DNA from 2 places in the Actinocorallia longicatena genome. Region 2 is predicted to be linked to the other one. Evidence: riboswitches for the same ligand, from Rfam matches in the RefSeq annotation. Region 2 holds a riboswitch; the other holds the start of a gene.
What was found. A riboswitch is a leader RNA that binds a small molecule or an ion and turns the genes downstream of it on or off. The one in region 2 is predicted to bind glycine.
Positions count from the first base shown of each region.

Region 1: it holds a riboswitch for glycine, as region 2 does, so the genes downstream of both, gcvP (aminomethyl-transferring glycine dehydrogenase) here and gcvT (glycine cleavage system aminomethyltransferase GcvT) in region 2, are expected to answer to the same signal.

Region 1 is NZ_BAAAUV010000001.1:44,498-53,054, reverse strand. Features, by position in the region: gene ABD785_RS00255 (sugar phosphate nucleotidyltransferase) at 1-854, shown strand, start outside; gene ABD785_RS00250 (FHA domain-containing protein) at 1,067-1,594, shown strand; gene ftsR (transcriptional regulator FtsR) at 1,607-2,281, shown strand; gene ABD785_RS00240 (bifunctional nuclease family protein) at 2,390-2,860, shown strand; gene ABD785_RS00235 (MerR family transcriptional regulator) at 3,117-3,722, shown strand; gene ABD785_RS00230 (lysylphosphatidylglycerol synthase transmembrane domain-containing protein) at 3,797-6,202, opposite strand; glycine riboswitch at 6,375-6,470, shown strand; gene gcvP (aminomethyl-transferring glycine dehydrogenase) at 6,640-8,557, shown strand, end outside.
Region 2 is NZ_BAAAUV010000052.1:2,726-11,282, reverse strand. Features, by position in the region: gene ABD785_RS40115 (HAD hydrolase-like protein) at 1-386, opposite strand, end outside; gene ABD785_RS40110 (hypothetical protein) at 625-1,125, shown strand; gene ABD785_RS40105 (GNAT family N-acetyltransferase) at 1,122-2,351, opposite strand; gene ABD785_RS40100 (L-serine ammonia-lyase) at 2,375-3,754, opposite strand; gene ABD785_RS40095 (serine hydroxymethyltransferase) at 3,816-5,075, opposite strand; gene gcvH (glycine cleavage system protein GcvH) at 5,072-5,458, opposite strand; gene gcvT (glycine cleavage system aminomethyltransferase GcvT) at 5,455-6,534, opposite strand; glycine riboswitch at 6,612-6,715, opposite strand; glycine riboswitch at 6,720-6,818, opposite strand; gene ABD785_RS40080 (sensor histidine kinase) at 6,994-8,557, shown strand, end outside.

The sequences.
Region 1 (8,557 bases), on a different contig from region 2:
AGGCCGAGCTGAAGATCGTCGTGGACTGCGCCGGGGGAGTGTCCAGCCTGGTCCTGCCCGGCCTGCTCGGCAAGGTCGGGGTCGAGGTCCTCACCCGCAACAACCGGCTCGACGAGGCCCACCCGACCGAGACGCTGGCCGAGCGGATGCGCGATCTCGAGCGCGTCGGCGAGCTGGTGTCGTCCTCGCGCGGCAACTTCGGGGTCAGGTTCGACCCCGTGGGCGAGCGGATCTCCCTGGTCGACGAGAACGGCGAGGCCATCAGCGACGACCGGGCCCTGCTCGTGCTGCTCGACCTGGTGGCCGCCGAGCGCAGGGAGGGCACGGTGGCGCTGCCCGTCACCACGACCCGGGTGGCGGAGAAGGTCTGCCGCTACCACGGCGTCCAGGTGCGGTGGACCTCGACCAGCCAGGACGTCCTCACCAAGGCCGCGGCCGACCCGGACGTGATCTTCGCGGGCGACGGCAGGGGCGGGTTCATCTTCCCCGAGTTCAGCCACACGGTGGACGGCATCGCCGCCTTCATCCGGCTGGTCGGGCTGGTCGCCAGGACGCGCCTGACGCTCTCCCAGATCGACGAGCGCATCCCCGACGCCCACCTGCTCAAACGCTCCGTGCCGACCCCCTGGGCGGCCAAGGGGAGCGTCATGCGGACCGTCGTGGAGGCCGCGGGGGACCGCACCATCGACACCACCGACGGGGTCCGCGTGGTGGAGAAGGACGGCCGCTGGGCGCTGATCCTGCCCGACCCCGCCGAGGCCGTCACCCACCTGTGGGCCGAGGGTCCCGACGCCGATGCGGCCCAGGCTCTGCTCGCCGAATGGGCGGCCGTCGTGGAGGTCGCGGGCACCTGATCGTTCCCGGAGTGACCCGTTACCGCCGCTGGCGCGGTACGGTCTTCCTGACACGTTTCCGGACGCGGTGATCCGTCGTTGTTTCGCCCGTGATCCGCGCGGCGGCATAGACCGACGATCACCGCTCCCGGTAGCGTTGTCCAGATAGGTAATCAAGCAGAGCGGGGCGCGTCCCGGGGGACAGCGCCGATGGTTGGAGGCCGAGCCAATAGATGCCGAGCGTCTACTGCACCCAGTGCGGTCACGCCAATCCCGATGGCGCCCGCTTCTGCTCCAACTGCGGCACACCGCTGGTCCGCAGCGCCTACCCGGCTTCCTCGGGTGAGGCTCCGGGAGAGTCGACTTCGACGATCTCGATCAGCGGCCTGACCGACGGGCTGGAGATCCCGGAGCAGGAGGACGGTGGCGACCAGCTCAACGTGGAGGCGCTGCCGCCCGGCACCGCGCTCCTCGTGGTGCGGCGAGGTCCCAACGCGGGGAGCCGGTTCCTTCTCGACAAGGACCGGACGTCGGCGGGGCGCCACCCCGAGAGCGACATCTTCCTCGACGACGTGACGGTCTCCCGCCGGCACGCCGAGTTCGCCCGGCAGGGGTACGGCTTCACCGTCCGCGACGTGGGCAGCCTCAACGGCACCTATGTCAACCGCGAGCGGATCGACCACGCGGCGCTGAACCCCAACGACGAAGTCCAGATCGGAAAGTTCCGGCTGGTCTTCCTGACCAACCCCCACCACGGCTAGCCGGGCGGCGGCTTGAGCGCGAGTGCCGCCCGGGCGTACATGACCATCGGGGACGTGCTGGCCCGCCTGCGGGCCGACTTCCCCGACATCACCCTCTCCAAGATCAGGTTTCTGGAGGCGGAGGGGCTGATCGAGCCTGAACGCACGCCGGCGGGTTACCGGAAGTTCACCGTCGCCGACGTGGAACGCCTGCGCTACATCCTGGCCGCCCAGCGGGACGAGTACCTCCCGCTGCGCGTGATCAAGGAGCAGCTGAACGGCAAGGGGCAGGTCCCGCAGCCCCGCACGCTGGTGGCCGCGGACTCCCAGCCGTCCCGTGAGGTCGCCCTCACCCGGCGGCAGCTCCTGGACGGGGCGGGCGTCGACGAGGCCCTCCTGGAGGAGCTGGAGGCCTACGGGCTGATCCGCCGGGTGGGCGGCCAGTACGACGGCGACGCGCTGAGCGTCGCCAGGACCGCCGCCGCGCTGGGGGAGTACGGCTTCGAGGCCCGTCACCTGCGGGTCATCAAGGCCGCGGCCGAGCGGGAACTCGACCTCATCGAGCAGATGATCGCCCCGCTGCTGCGCCGCCGCAGCCCGGGAGCGCACGAGGCGGCGGGCGAGACGGCCCGCGCGATCTCCGGCCTCGCGCTGGCCCTGCACACCGCGCTGATCTCCGCGGGCCTGCGCGACAGCCTGGACCGCTGACCCCTCCCGAATCACCCGTCTCACGATCGTTGGGGACCGTCACTCGATCGGTAAGGGCGCATCGGGTGTAGTTTGGCAGGGAGAGCCGAATCTGCGCTGGGAGCCGTTGTGAAACTGATGGAGGTCGTCGGCGTACGGGTCGAGATGCCCTCCAACCAGCCGATCGTCCTGCTGAAGGAGTCCGACGGAGATCGGTATCTGCCGATCTGGATCGGCGCCGTGGAGGCCACCGCGATCGCCTTCGCCCAGCAGGGCATGCTGCCCCAGCGCCCGCTCACGCATGATCTGTTCAAGGACGTCATCGAGGCGCTCGGTTCCCAGCTGCGCACGGTGAACATCACCGCGCTCCGCGAGGGGATCTTCTTCGCCGATCTGGTCTTCACGGGCGGGGTCGAGGTGAGCGCGCGGCCGTCGGACTCGATCGCGCTCGCTCTCCGCACCGGCGCGTCGATCTTCGCGAGCGAGGATGTTCTCGACGAGGCGGGCGTCTCGATCCCGGACGAGCAGGACGACGAGGTCGAGAAGTTCAGAGAATTTCTCGACAACGTGACGCCCGAGGACTTCGATCGCGGCGCCTGACCAGTGGCTTTGTGTCATTGATCTTGAAGACCCGGTTCGTTTTCCACCCCTGTCACAGCGGGTAGGGGTAAGGCGGGACACCGATGTTCGACCGTTTGCGCACGTGAAGCCGATTGATCCGGTGTGCGACGCGCCGAGGGCGAACGTTGACCCTGCCCTGACCGGCACCTACCGTGCTGGTGGAACGCCCGTGGGGTAATACCGCCAAACCCCCTTGACGGAAAACACCACGGGCTGACAGAAGTCGGAGGTCCGCGTGGCGGTGAGCAGCGGCGAGGACAAGGTGGATCGCGAGCGAGTGCTCGCCTCCCAGCGTGCCGGGGAACAGGGCCTGCTGTTCGACAGCGAGGTCGTGGTCCCCAGGGCCGACGTCGGCTACCGGGGTCCCACCGCGTGCGCCGCGGCCGGGATCACCTACCGCCAGCTCGACTACTGGGCCCGCACGGGCCTGGTCGAGCCGAGCGTCCGCAGCGCCCATGGTTCGGGCAGCCAGCGGCTGTACGGCTTCCGCGACATCCTCGTGCTCAAGGTGGTCAAGCGGCTCCTGGACGCGGGCGTGTCCCTCCAGCAGATCCGCACCGCCGTCAACCACCTGACCGACCGCGGGGTCGAGCACCTGTCCCAGATCACCCTCATGAGCGACGGGGTGAGCGTGTACGAGTGCACCTCGCCCGACGAGGTCGTGGATCTGCTCCAGGGCGGCCAGGGCGTCTTCGGGATCGCGCTCGGCCGGGTCTGGCAGGAGGTCGAGGGCTCACTCGCCGAGCTGCCCGGTGAGAGCGCCGCCGACGACCTCGGCACGGAGCGGCAGCAGGGGGGCGACGAGCTCTCGGCCCGGCGCAGGGCGCGCAAAGGAGCCTGAACCGATGTGACCGGCGCTCTGGACCCGCGGGTCCGGGGCGCTTTCGCATGCCCGGAGGATCCCGAGCCCCTGCGTCAGAGGGCTTCGCGCCGCTGGAGGTGGGTGAACGCCGCCCAGCCGGGCAGGACCGGCAGCCAGAAGGTCAGGAGCCGGAACAGCAGGACGGCCGAGGTCGCCTGCTCCGCGGGCAGCCCCGCGAGGGTGAGCCCGAGGGTCAGGGCGCCCTCCACGGCGCCGAGGCCGCCGGGGGTCGGCGCGGCCGAGCCCAGGGCGTTGCCGGTGAGGAAGACGACCGCGACGGCCGTCCAGCTGAGGCTGCCGCCGAAAGCGCGGATGGAGGCGTCCAGGCAGACCACGAACGCCACCGTGAGGAGCAGGGTGCCGCCGATCCCGGTGGCGACCTTCCTGGGGTCCTGGAGGACGTCCAGAAGGCGCGGGACGACCCCGGAGAACATGTCCTTGAGCCGGACGGCGACGAGCCGCCGGACCCGCCCGATCGTGGCGAGGGCCCCGGCGACCGCGGCGCCCGCCAGCAGAACGATCACGATCGTCTTGGACGGCGCGAACTCGGTCGTGGTGCTCTGCGAGCCGGTGAGGAAACCGAAGACGATCAGCAGTCCGATGTGGATGACCATGCCCGTCAGCTGGGAGGCGCCCACGCTGGCCACGGCCGATCCGGGGCGGACCCCGGCCCGCTGGAGGAACCGGGTGTTGATCGCCACGCCCGTGACGGCCGCGGGGGCGACCAGCTTCACGAACGAGGCGGCGAGCTGGGCGAGGATGGTCCGCCACCACGACAGCCGCTCGGGCACGAAGCCGATCAGCATCATCGCGGCCGCGACGTAGGTGACGCACGCGGCGATCAGGGCCACGATCGCCCAGCCCCACTTGGCGCTGGTGATGATCTGGGTGAGGTTGACGTTGCTGAGCTGGGAGAGCAGGAAGTAGGTGCCGATCGTCAGGCCGACGATGCTGACGATCGTGCGGGGCCTGAAGCGCTCCAGCCGTACCGCCTGGATCTCGACCTCGGGCGTGAACCTCAGGATCTCCTCGCGCAGGTTGCTGAGCAGGTCCTTCTGCTGCCTCAGCTCCGTGCGGGTGTCGCGGGACAGCGCCACCTTCTGCAGCAGCGGCAGGATCGCGCCCAGGGTCTGGCTGCCGATCACCTCGGCGGCCGTGCGGACGGCCCGCTCCTGGCCCACCCGCAGCGCCAGCGAGGTGAGGAGCTGGGCCTGGTCGAGGCGGAGCAGCAGGTCGCTGACGGCGATCTCGCCCCGCGCGAGCCCCACGACGTAGGGGACGCCGCCGTGGACCATGATCGAGGTGGTGTCGAGGCTGCGGTGGGCCATCCGCTGCCGGTGCAGCAGGTCGACCTCGCGCCAGATGTCCACCAGCAGGGTGTCGGTGATCGCCTCCGCGGGCATGTCCGCGAGGCGGACGCCGTCGACGTGCTCGTAGGCCAGCAGCGCGGCCTCGGTGCCGACCTCGGAGGTGGCGATCAGCCGGGGCGTCCTGACCTGTGCGGCGCCGGCCGCGTAGGCCATCAGCGACTCCTGCTCCAGTGATCTGCGCAGTGATCTGAGGGCCCGGCGCGGCTGGTTGGCCCGCAGCCGCAGGCCCCGCCAGATCCGGTAGAGCAGTCCTGAGGTCTGCTGGTCGCGATCGAGGACCGTCACGTCGAGCTTGCCGCCCTCCGCCTCGACCGTGTAGCGGCGGTGGTCGTCGGTGCCGTCGTCGATCCTGAGCGCGTGCGATGGCTTCAGCCCGAGGCGCTCGAGCGCGGCGACCACGGCGGTGCCCGGCGGGCGCGGGTTCGGGGTGCCGATCCCGTAGAGGGTCAGGTAGCCGACGATCCTGCCGATGAAGTAGGTGGCGACCAGCCCCAGCGCCGTCGTGTACCCGGCGGCGAGGGCCGCGAGGGAGGCGAGGGCGATCGTCCCCCACATGACGAGCTGCCAGCGCGGCCGCCCGGCCAGCCGGACGGCCGTCACGAAAGCGATCACCGGGGTGAGGTCGGCGTGCAGGGGAGTGGTGCCCGCGTTGTTCCAGCCGAGGGCGTTGGTGAGGGTGCCGGGCCCGGCCGCGCTCGCCCAGGCGTCCAGGGCGATGGTCAGGCCGAGGGCGATGATCGCGGCGAGCAGGCCGACGATCACGCGGAGGGCGTCGCGGCGGAAGGCGCGGTCCAGAGCGAAGATCACGGGAACCAGCAGGACCCAGAAGGTCGACAGCTGGCTGGCCAGGCTGAGCAGGAAGTGGACGTTCTGGGTGCCCTCGGAGATGTCGCCCTGGATGCCGCTGGTCGTCTGGGAGGCGATCGACGGCAGCAGCAGGACCATGACCAGCCCGGCGAGGCAGGCCAGGGCCCGGAAGAGGTTCGACTGGCTGCGGATGCGGCCGGGCCGCGGCGGCTCGTCGACCTCGACGCCCTTGGCGAGGGCGAGCAGCGGCTCCAGCTCGCTCTCCGCCTGCGTTCTGGTCATCGCCCACCGCCCTTCTTCATCGGAGCCCATCGTAGCGAGGTGGGACCCTTCGGTGATCATGGCGGGTACCGTGTCATTCCCTGCGCTACTCCTTACCCGCAAAAAGTAGATCTTTTGCCATCCCCCCGCTTTGCGATCTCCAGAACAGGGGCGGGTAGACTTGAACCGCTGTCGACCCCGTGCGGGAGAGACTTCGCACAAGCCGGTGCGGAGCGCCGAAGGAGCAACCTCCCCGGAACCTCTCAGGCAAAAGGACCGCACGGAAGAGGCACCTCTGGAAAGCGGGCGTGATGATCGCCCCACCGACGGTGAAAGCCCCGCCCCATGCCGCGTCAGGCAGGGCAGGGTGAAGCTCTCAGGTTCACATGACAGAGGGGGAGACGAGCGCCATTGGCGACCCGTTCGACCTCTGCATGCCAGCCCAGGAGGCCTCACCGATGACGCAGACCGACTTCTCCGACCGCCACATCGGCCCGTCCGCCGACGACCAGTCCCGGATGCTCGCCGAGATCGGGTTCGCCGATCTCGCGGCCCTCGTCGGCGCGTCCGTCCCGGCCGCGATCCGCTCGGACGCCGATCTCGACCTTCCCGCCGCGCTGAGCGAGCCCGCCGCCCTCCGGCGGCTGCGGGAGCTCGCCGCCGCGAACACCGTGAAGTCCTCGCTGATCGGGCTGGGCTACTACGGCACGATCACCCCGGGCGTGATCCTGCGGAACGTCCTGGAGAACCCGGGCTGGTACACCGCCTACACGCCCTACCAGCCGGAGATCTCCCAGGGCCGGCTCGAGGCCCTGCTGAACTTCCAGACCGTGGTCTCCGACCTCACCGGCGTCCCGACGGCCAACGCCTCGATGCTGGACGAGGGCACCGCCGCCGCCGAAGGCATGGCGCTGGCGCTGCGCGCGACCAAGCGCAAGGAGGCCGGCTCCTTCGTCATCGACGCCGACACCTTCCCGCAGACCGTCGAGGTCATCAAGGGCCGCGCCACCCCGCTCGGCATCGACGTGGTCGTCGCCGACCTGTCCGACGGGCTGCCCGAGGGCGACATCTTCGGCGTGCTGCTCCAGTACCCGGGGATGAGCGGCGAGGTCTGGGACCTCAAGCCCGTCATCGAGGCCGCCCACGCCCGCGGCGCCAAGGTCGTCGTGGCCGCGGACCTGCTGGCCCTGACCCTGCTCACCCCGCCCGGCGAGCTCGGCGCCGACATCGTCGTGGGCTCGGCCCAGCGCTTCGGCGTCCCGTTCGGCTTCGGCGGCCCGCACGCCGGTTACATGGCCGTCCGCGAGGAGCTCCAGCGGCAGCTCCCCGGCCGCCTGGTCGGCGTCTCGGTCGACAACGAAGGCCGTCGCGCCTACCGGCTGGCCCTGCAGACGCGCGAGCAGCACATCCGGCGCGAGAAGGCGACCTCCAACATCTGCACCGCGCAGGTGCTGCTGGCCGTCATGGCGTCGATGTACGCGGTCTACCACGGCCCCGACGGGCTGAAGGCGATCGCCGAGCGGGTCCACCGCCTCACCTCCGCCTTCGCCCGGTCGATCGGGGACCAGGAGGTGGAGGGCTTCGAGGTCCTCAACTCCGCCTACTTCGACACCCTGACGATCGCGCTGCCCGGCTCGGCCGAGGCCGTGGTGAAGCACGCCGCGGACGCCGGCTTCAACATCCGCCTGGTCGGCCCCCAGATCGTCGCGGTCTCCTTCGACGAGACCGTCACGCAGGACGACCTCCAGGTTCTGCTGGAGGCCTTCGAGCAGCGGGCCTTCCGCCGGGCCGTCGTGGTCTCCGAGCCGTCCGACGCCATCCCGGCCGGGCTGCGCCGCGAGAGCGCCTACCTGACCCACCCGGTCTTCCACGAGCACCGCTCGGAGACCTCGATGCTCCGCTACCTGCGCCGCCTGCAGGACAAGGACATCGCCCTCGACCGCTCCATGATCCCGCTCGGCTCCTGCACGATGAAGCTGAACTCGACCACCGAGATGGAGCCGATCACCTGGCCCGAGTTCGCGAACATCCACCCGTTCGCGCCGATCGAGCAGGCCGCCGGCTACGTCGAGCTGATCGGCGAGCTGGAGGGCTGGCTGGCCGAGATCACCGGCTACGCCAGGGTCTCGGTGCAGCCCAACGCCGGTTCGCAGGGCGAGCTGGCCGGGCTGCTGGCCGTGAAGGGCTACCACGACTCCCGCGGCGAGGGGCATCGCAACGTCTGCCTGATCCCGTCCTCGGCGCACGGCACCAACGCCGCCAGCGCGGTCATGGCCGGGATGAAGGTCGTGGTCGTCAAGTGCGACGACAACGGCAACGTCGACCTGACCGACCTCCACGCCAAGATCGACAAGCATGCCGCCGACCTCTCGGTGA
Region 2 (8,557 bases):
TCCCCGACGACCACATGGGTGACGGGTCCTTTCCCGGTGAACCTTTCGAAGGCCGTCCGGACCGTGCTCGACACCATCAGCAGCGCCCGGACGTCCCGCTGCTCCTCCAGGTAGCGCTGGGCGGCGAGGACCGGGGTGAACAGCTCCCACGGCGCGACCTCGAGACCCATCGCGGCGAGGTCGGCCCGGATGACGCCCGGTGGCAGGGAGTCCCTGTTGGTGAGGAAGCGCAGGGCGATCCCGGCCTGGCGCAGGAAGCCGAGCGCGTAGCCCGCTCCGGGGACGAGCCGCCCGTTGGCGTAGACCGTCCCGTCGAGGTCGACGAGGGCGGCGTCCACCGAACGGACGTCGACGAGGCGGGACGCGACGGCGCTGACCGGAGCCATGGGGGTTTCTCCTCGGATCGCCGAAAACTTTCTCCAGAAAGTATTTCGCGCTGAAGCATCTGGCGAGATCCGGGAGTTAAGTTCCCGTTACAAGGACCTCACCGGGCGAATGCACCCCATGAACCGCCGCAAATCCCTATTCTCGGGTGCCATGCATCCCCAAGGACCCAACCAAGGCTGGGGAGCCCCATATCCCCCTCAGCTCCCCCCGCCCCCGCCCCGCCGTTCCAGCGGCGGGATGGTCGTCGTCATCATCGCCTTCGCCGTGCTGTTCGTGGTGGGCCTGGGCGCGGCCGGTTTCCTCATCCTGCGCTCGGACGACCCCGCCCCGCGACAGATCACCCTGCCCTCGGCCTCCCCGCTGACCGTCGACGGCGGCGGCGCCACCGAGGAGACGGGCACGATCGCGGGCGCCTGGCGCGGCACCTACACCTGCCCCCAGGGCGACACCGGCCTGCGGCTGACCATCGTCGCGGTCAACGCGACCGGCGACCTCACCGCGACGTTCGCCTTCTTCCCCGTGGCGAGCAACCCCGGCGTCCCGTCGGGCTCGTTCGCGATGCGCGGCACCCTGCGCGACGGCACGCTCAACCTCATCGGCGACCACTGGATCAGCCGCCCGTCGAACTACGAGATGGTCAGCCTCCAGGCCTCCGTCACCGACCCCGCGGGCTCGGTGTTCAGCGGCACGATCGACTCGACGTCCTGCCGCTCCTTCTCGGTTCGGCGCGTCTCCTAGAAGATGTCGGGGCACCAGGGGCGGCGGGCGGCGCGGAAGAGCGGGTCGGCGAGGGCCGCGGCGCCCGGGGTCTCCTCGGTGAGGCGGCCCAGGGCGGCCAGCCGGACGGCCGACTCGTCGCCCAGGTAGAGCGGGCCGAAGGCGCTGACGTCGAACGCCAGGTCGGCGGAGCGGGTGGTCGGTGTGCAGGTCGCGCCGTCGGGCGTGGCCTCCAAGAGGAAACGGCCGCCCGCGAGGCCCGCCCGGTCGTGCAGGTCGAGGACCAGGCTCGCCGAGGTCGCGTAGGAGCGGGCCTCCAGAAGCCGCGGGACGTCCAGGGGGCGCAGCCAGACGGAGTCGCCGTGGCTCACGACGCGGGCCGCCCTCGGATCGCCCAGCAGCAGCGGGAGAAGGTCGTCCGAGGGACGCCCTCCGGTCTCGATCCTGGTGATCCAGTCGATGGAGCACAGGTAGTGCCACAGGGCCCGCTCGGCGGACGGCGTCGCGGCGATCAGTTCCTGGACGGTGGCGGTGCAGTCGGGCTGGAAGCCGTCCCACTTGCCATCGGAGGTGTAGCTGACCAGGCCCTCCACCTCGCCCGCAGCCGAGCGGCAGACCGCGTGGTAGGGCTCCTTCCACGGCTTCGACGACGGGAGGACGAGATCACCGGTGTGCATCCGCCACCATCGGTCGTCCCGGGAGACGACCCCGGCGAGCCGGGAGCGCAGCCGGTCGTGGACGGCCGGGCCGACCTTGCGGACCTCGGCGCCGTCGACCAGGTCCACCCGGCCGTCGAACTCCAGGACGGGCGCGGTCCTGGCCCTGCCGACCTCGACCCTGAACTCCGTCAGCCAGGTGGCCGGACCGAATCCGTAGCGGCTGTAGATCAGGTGCTCGGCGGCGACCAGCGAGGCCATCGGGTCACCCCTGTCCTTGGCGGCGCGCAGGTCGAGGTCCATCATCCGGGTCAGGAGGCCGCGCCTGCGGTGGGTCGGCAGGACGGTCACGGCCGTGATCGCGTCCGAGGTGACCGGGGCTCCGCCGACGGCCGTCACCTCGTGGGTGAAGCTCCGGAAGGTCGCCACGCAGCGGCCGTCGTCGAAGGCCCCCAGGGTCCTGTCCAGGTCGTAGTACGGCCGCAGCAGGTCGGCCTCTTCGGCCTCCACGTCGGGTGAGGCGTGGAAACCGGTCGCGACCGTCCTCAGCCATCCCTGGAGCTCGTCACCGGCGATGCTTCTGATCTCCATGCCCATCACCCCAAACTACGTGATCAGCATTCGATGACGTTCACGGCCAGGCCGCCCCGGGACGTCTCCTTGTACTTGTCCAGCATGTCCCGGCCGGTGTCGCGCATGGTCTTGATCGCCCGGTCGAGGGAGACGAAGTGCTCGCCGTCGCCCCGCATGGCCAGCCGGGCGGCGCTGATGGCCTTGATCGAGGCGACCGCGTTCCGCTCGATGCAGGGGACCTGGACGAGCCCGCCGACCGGGTCGCAGGTCAGCCCGAGGTTGTGCTCGATGCCGATCTCGGCGGCGTTCTCGACCTGGCCGGGAGTGCCGCCCAGGACCTCGGTCAGGCCGGCGGCGGCCATGGAGCAGGCCGAACCGACCTCTCCCTGGCAGCCGACCTCGGCTCCGGAGATCGAGGCGTTCTGCTTGAACAGCACGCCGATCGCGGCGGCCGTCAGCAGGAAGCGGTGGACCCACTGGGGGTGCTGCGGCTTCACGAACCGGTCCACGTAGTGCATGACGGCCGGGATGATCCCCGCCGCCCCGTTGGTCGGGGCCGTGACGATCCGCCCGCCGGCGGCGTTCTCCTCGTTGACGGCCAGCGCGTACAGCGTGACCCAGTCCATCGCCTGGAGCGGGTCGGTCGGGGTCTCCACCATGAGCTGGCGGTGCAGCGCGTGGGAGCGGCGCCGGACCTTCAGCCCGCCGGGCAGCAGCCCCTCCTCCTCACATCCCCGGGCGACGCACTCGCGCATGACGGCCCAGAGGTGGTCGAGGCCCTCGCGGATCTCCTGCTCGGTGCGGCCGAAGGCCTTCTCGTTCTCCAGCATCAGCCGGGGGATGCTCAGGCCGGTGAGGCGGGTCAGCTCCAGCAGCTCGGCGCCGTCGTTGAACGGATGGGGCAGGACGGTCGCGTCGGCCTTGATCCGGTCGGCGCCGGTGGCGTTCTCGTCCACGACGAAGCCGCCGCCGACCGAGTAGTAGACCCTGGTCCTGAGCTCGGTGCCGGCGGCGTCGAAGGCGGTGAAGCGCATGCCGTTGGGGTGGCCGGGGAGGCTGATCTTCCGTTCGAAGACCAGATGCTCGCCGATCACGAACGGGATCACAGGCCCCTCGGAGCCGAACAGGCGGAGCTTGCCGGAGTCCTTGAGCGCGGCCATCCGCCCGGGAACCCCGGAGACGTCGACGTTCTCCGGCTTGGAGCCCTCGAGCCCCAGCACGACGGCCTTGTCGGAGCCGTGGCCCTTGCCCGTCAGGCCGAGCGAGCCGTACAGCACGCACTCGACCCGGGCGACCGAGGCCAGGAGGCCGTCGGTGCGCAGGCCGCGGGCGAAGCGGTGGGCGGCGGCCATCGGGCCGCCGGTGTGCGAGCTGGAGGGGCCGATGCCCACCTTGAAAAGATCGAATACAGAGATCGCCATTGATCCCCCAAAAAAGAAGGAAGGCCCCGCACAGGAGGGTGTGCGGGGCCGTGGAAAGCCCTTACAGGCCCGGGTAGAGCGGGTGCTTGCGCGCCAGCGCGGTCACGCGGCCCTTCAGCGAGGCGGCGTCGAACTCCGGCTGGAGCGCGAGCGCCAGGATGTCGGCGACCTCTGCGAAGTCCTCGGCACCGAAGCCGCGGGTGGCCAGGGCCGGGGTGCCGATGCGCAGGCCGGAGGTCACCATCGGGGGGCGCGGGTCGTTGGGGACCGCGTTCCGGTTGACGGTGATGCCGACCTCGTGGAGGCGGTCCTCGGCGTCGCGGCCGGTGAGCTCCGAGTCGACCAGGTCGACCAGGACCAGGTGGACGTCGGTACCGCCGGTCAGGACCTTGACGCCCGCCTTGGCGGAGTCCTCGGCGAGCAGCCGCTCGGCGATGATCCGGGCGCCCTCCAGGGTCCGCTTCTGGCGGTCCTTGAACTCCTCGGAGGCTGCGACCTTGAGCGCGACGGCCTTGGCGGCGATCACGTGCTCCAGCGGGCCGCCCTGGAGGCCGGGGAAGACGGCAGAGTTGATCTTCTTGCCGAATTCCTCCTTCGCCAGGATCAGGCCGCCGCGCGGACCGCCGAGGGTCTTGTGCGTCGTGGTCGTGACGATGTCGGCATAGGGCACGGGCGAGGGGTGGAGCCCCGCCGCGACCAGGCCGGCGAAGTGCGCCATGTCGACGAACAGCAGCGCGCCGACCTCGTCGGCGATCTCGCGGAACCGCGCGAAGTCGAGCTGCCGCGGGTAGGCGGACCAGCCCGCGACGATCATCTTCGGCCGGTGCTCGCGCGCCAGCTTCGCGACCTCTTCCATGTCGACCCGGCCGTCGGCGGGGCTGACGTGGTAAGGGACCACGTTCAGGGTCTTGCCCGAGTAGTTCAGGCGCATCCCGTGGGTCAGGTGGCCGCCGTGGGCGAGGTCGAGGCCGAGGATCGTGTCGCCGTGCTCCAGGAGCGCGAAGTACACGGCCGTGTTGGCCTGGGCGCCGGAGTGCGGCTGGACGTTGGCGCTCTCGGCGCCGAACAGGCTCTTGGCCCGGTCGATCGCGAGCTGCTCGGTGACGTCGACGTGCTCGCAGCCGCCGTAGTAGCGGCGTCCGGGGTAGCCCTCGGCGTACTTGTTGGTCAGCACGGAGCCCTGGGCCTCAAGGACCGCGACCGGGGCGAAGTTCTCCGACGCGATCATCTCGAGGGTGTCCTGCTGGCGCGCCAGCTCGGCCCGCACGGCGGCGTGGACCTCGGGGTCGAGGCTCTCCAGCGAGTCGAAAAGGGTCGTCATGCTTCCTCGATGATCTTGGAGTAGGCCTCGGCGTCGAGCAGCTCGGGGTTGTCGTCGCCGAGGCGCACCCGGAACAGCCAGCCCTCGCCGTAAGGGTCGGAGTTGATGATCGACGGGTCGTCGACGACGGCCTGGTTGACCGCGGTGACCTCGCCGGACAGCGGCGCGTACAGGTCGCTGACGGACTTGGTGGACTCGGCCTCGCCGCACGCGTCCCCGGCGGTGACGGTCGCACCCTCCTCGGGCAGCGAGACGTACACGATGTCGCCGAGGGCGTCGGCGGCGTAGTCGGTGATCCCGATGGTCACGATGCCATCCTCACCTTCCAGGCCGGACACCCATTCGTGCTCCTCGGTGTAGCGGAGCTGCTCCGGAACGCTCACTTTTCTCTCCTGTAGAAGGGCAGGTCGACGGCGTCGACCGGCTCGTGCTTTCCGCGGATGTCGACGGCGACCGGGGTCGCGTCGGCCGTCACGTACGCCATGGCGATGGGCTTGCCCAGGGTCGGGGACGGCGCCCCGCTCGTCACGGTGCCGATGATCTCACCGTCGGCACCGATGACCTGGTAACCCTCACGGGGAACCCTACGGCCCCGCGCCACCAGACCCACGAGTTTCTTCTTCTGCGGCTCGTCGGCGACGGCGGCCAGGGCGTCACGCCCGACGAAGTCCTTCTCCAGCTTCACCACCCGGCCGAGGCCCGCGTCGTAGGGGGTGAGCTCGCTGGTCAGCTCGTGCCCGTACAGCGGCATGCCCGCCTCGAGGCGGAGCGTGTCGCGGGCGGAGAGGCCGCAGGGCACCACGGCGTCGCCGCCGGCCTCGGCGAGGGCCTTCCACAGCGGGACGGCGTCCTCGTTGGCCACGAACAGCTCGAAGCCGTCCTCGCCGGTGTAACCCGTCCGGCCGATGAACGCCGCGACGCCCGCCACGGTGCCGCTGAGCAGGGCGTAGTACTTGAGGTCCTTGATCGGGGCGTCGGTCAGGCCCAGCAGGATCCCCTCGGCCTTCGGACCCTGGATCGCGATCAGCGCGTAGTTGTCGGACTGGTCGTCGACGGTGCCGTCGAACTTCGCGGCGCGGGCCTTCAGGGCCCCCGCCACGGCGTCCTTGTTGGCGGCGTTGGCGACGACCATGAAGGCGTGGTCGCTGAGCCGGTAGACGATCAGGTCGTCCAGGACGCCGCCCCGGGTGTCGACGATCATGGTGTAACGGGCCTTGCCGGGCACCAGGGCCGACGGCAGGCCCACCAGGGAGTAGTCCAGGATCTCGGCGGCCTGGCGGCCGGTCACGAAGATCTCTCCCATGTGGGAGATGTCGAAGAGCCCGGCGCTGGAGCGGACCGCGAGGTGCTCGGCGGTCTCCGACCCGTAGCGCAGGGGCATGAGGTACCCGGCGAAGTCGACGAGGTTGCCGCCGAGCTCCTTGTGCAGCTCGTACAGCGGCGTGGTCTTCGATGACACGGGCGTGGCTCCTTGGTCGGCGGCGTATACCGTGCGGACTCAATCGTCCCACCGCATACGCGCAGGCTGGGCCTCCCCCTCTGTCATGGGTGCCTGAGAGCTTCACCCGCCGGTAAAGAAAGGGCGGGCTTTCACCTTCGGCGGGAGGCCCCGCCGTCACGGGGTCTCCTCTTTCCAGAGGCCGCCTCCTCCGCGCGGTCCCTTGTGCCTGAGAGGTTCCGGGGAGGAATTGCTCCTTCGGCGTCCCGGACCTGGGGATCCGGGCACTCTCCCGCGTGGGATCAGTGGCGTCGCCTCACTCTATAGAACGACCGGCGGGACCCGCCACCCGTGCCCCCGGCACCAGGGATGTAACGGAACTAACGAAGAGTTGGTCGGAAATCGACCTTTGGGGTGGCCGAATGCGGGAGGGTATGAGGGCTACACATCCGTCTTCAGCCCCCGATGAGGACTCGAGAGATGTCACACGCTTCCCCGGCGGTCCGCTCCCAGCGGCCCGACCGACCCCCCGTCGAGAAGGCGCTCCTCGCCTGGCTGGTGTCCGTGCTGGCCGTCGGCGGGGTCTGGCTGTGGGCCGCCATGAGCGTTCCGCACGACACCCGCAAGGTGATCATGTGGGGCGGCGGCGGCGTCGCCCTGGCCTTCTGCGCCGCCAGCGCCATGGCCGCCTACTTCGCGGCCAGGGCCGTCAGCTCCCGGCGCGGGCTGGCCGCGCTGCGGGCCGATCTCGCCGTGGTGACCTCGGAGCTGGTCCTCACCGCCGAGGAGACCATGCCCGCGCTGACCCGCAGGGTCAGGGACGGCGCCACCTTCGAGAACGTCCTCATGGGGACGGTCCCGCCGACCAATCTGGCCCTCCAGCGGGTGGTCCAGGTCACGGCGATGGAGCTGGTGGCCGCCGAGCAGCGGACCGCGGCCGGGCTCGCCGCCGCGACCGTCCAGTCGCAGGAGGCCAAGGTCCTGGTCGAGAAGACCCTTCCGGAGCTGGTCCAGCGGGTCCGTGAGGACCGCGCCTCGCTGGAGACCGCGCTGGACGGGCTGCCCGACCTCACCGACCCGGCCCTCCAGACGCTGCTCCTGAACGTCGCCGGCGAGATCGCCGAGGGCGAGCGGCGGGGCACGGCCGCCATGTCCGCCTGCGCGAACGCCGCCGCCCGCGTCCAGGCGCAGTCGACCAGCCTGCTGGCCGAGCTCCGCGAGCTCCAGCACCGCTACGGCGACGAGAAGGTCTTCGGCGACCTGCTCGACCTCGACCACCGCATCTCCCAGATGGGACGCCTCGCCGACAGCATCGCGCTGCTCAGCGGCGGCCGGTCGGGACGCCGCTGGACCAAGCCGATCGTCATGGAGAGCGTCCTGCGCGGCGCCATGGGCCGCATCGACGCCTACCGGCGGATCCGGCTGCACTCCACCACCGAGTCGGCGGTCGTCGGCTACGCGGCCGAGGGCGTCATGCACGCGCTCGCCGAGCTGATGGACAACGCCGCGACCTTCTCCGCGCACGGCAGCGAGGTCCACGTCTACGTGGAGGAGGAGGACGCGGGCGTCATCGTCACCATCGAGGACGGCGGCCTCGGCATGCGCAAGCGCGAGCGGCAGCGGGCCGAGACGCTCGTGACCGAGCCCATCGACCTGAAGACCCTGGCCGGCACCCGCCTGGGCCTGGCGGTCGTCGGCAAGCTCGCCGACAAGTACGGCCTGGCCATCAGCTTCCGGCCGTCCTCGCGCGGCGGCACCGGCGTCGTCATGATGATCCCCCGCCAGCTCGTCACCCGGCCGCGGCCCCAGCTCCCGCAGCCCGCCCTGGCCGCCCCGCCGGCGGCCCGCCAGCAGGCCGTCGAGCCGACCGGCGAGACCACGACGGGCCTGCCCGTGCGGCCGCGCGGCGCGACCCTCGCCGCCGCCGAGCACCCCGCCACCGCCGCTCCCGAGGAGCGGAACGCCCAGGAGGACCCGCTCACCGCGGTTCCCACCGCGCCCCGTGACACGGGCGCACGGTTCGCCGCCTTCCGGCAGGCGGGCA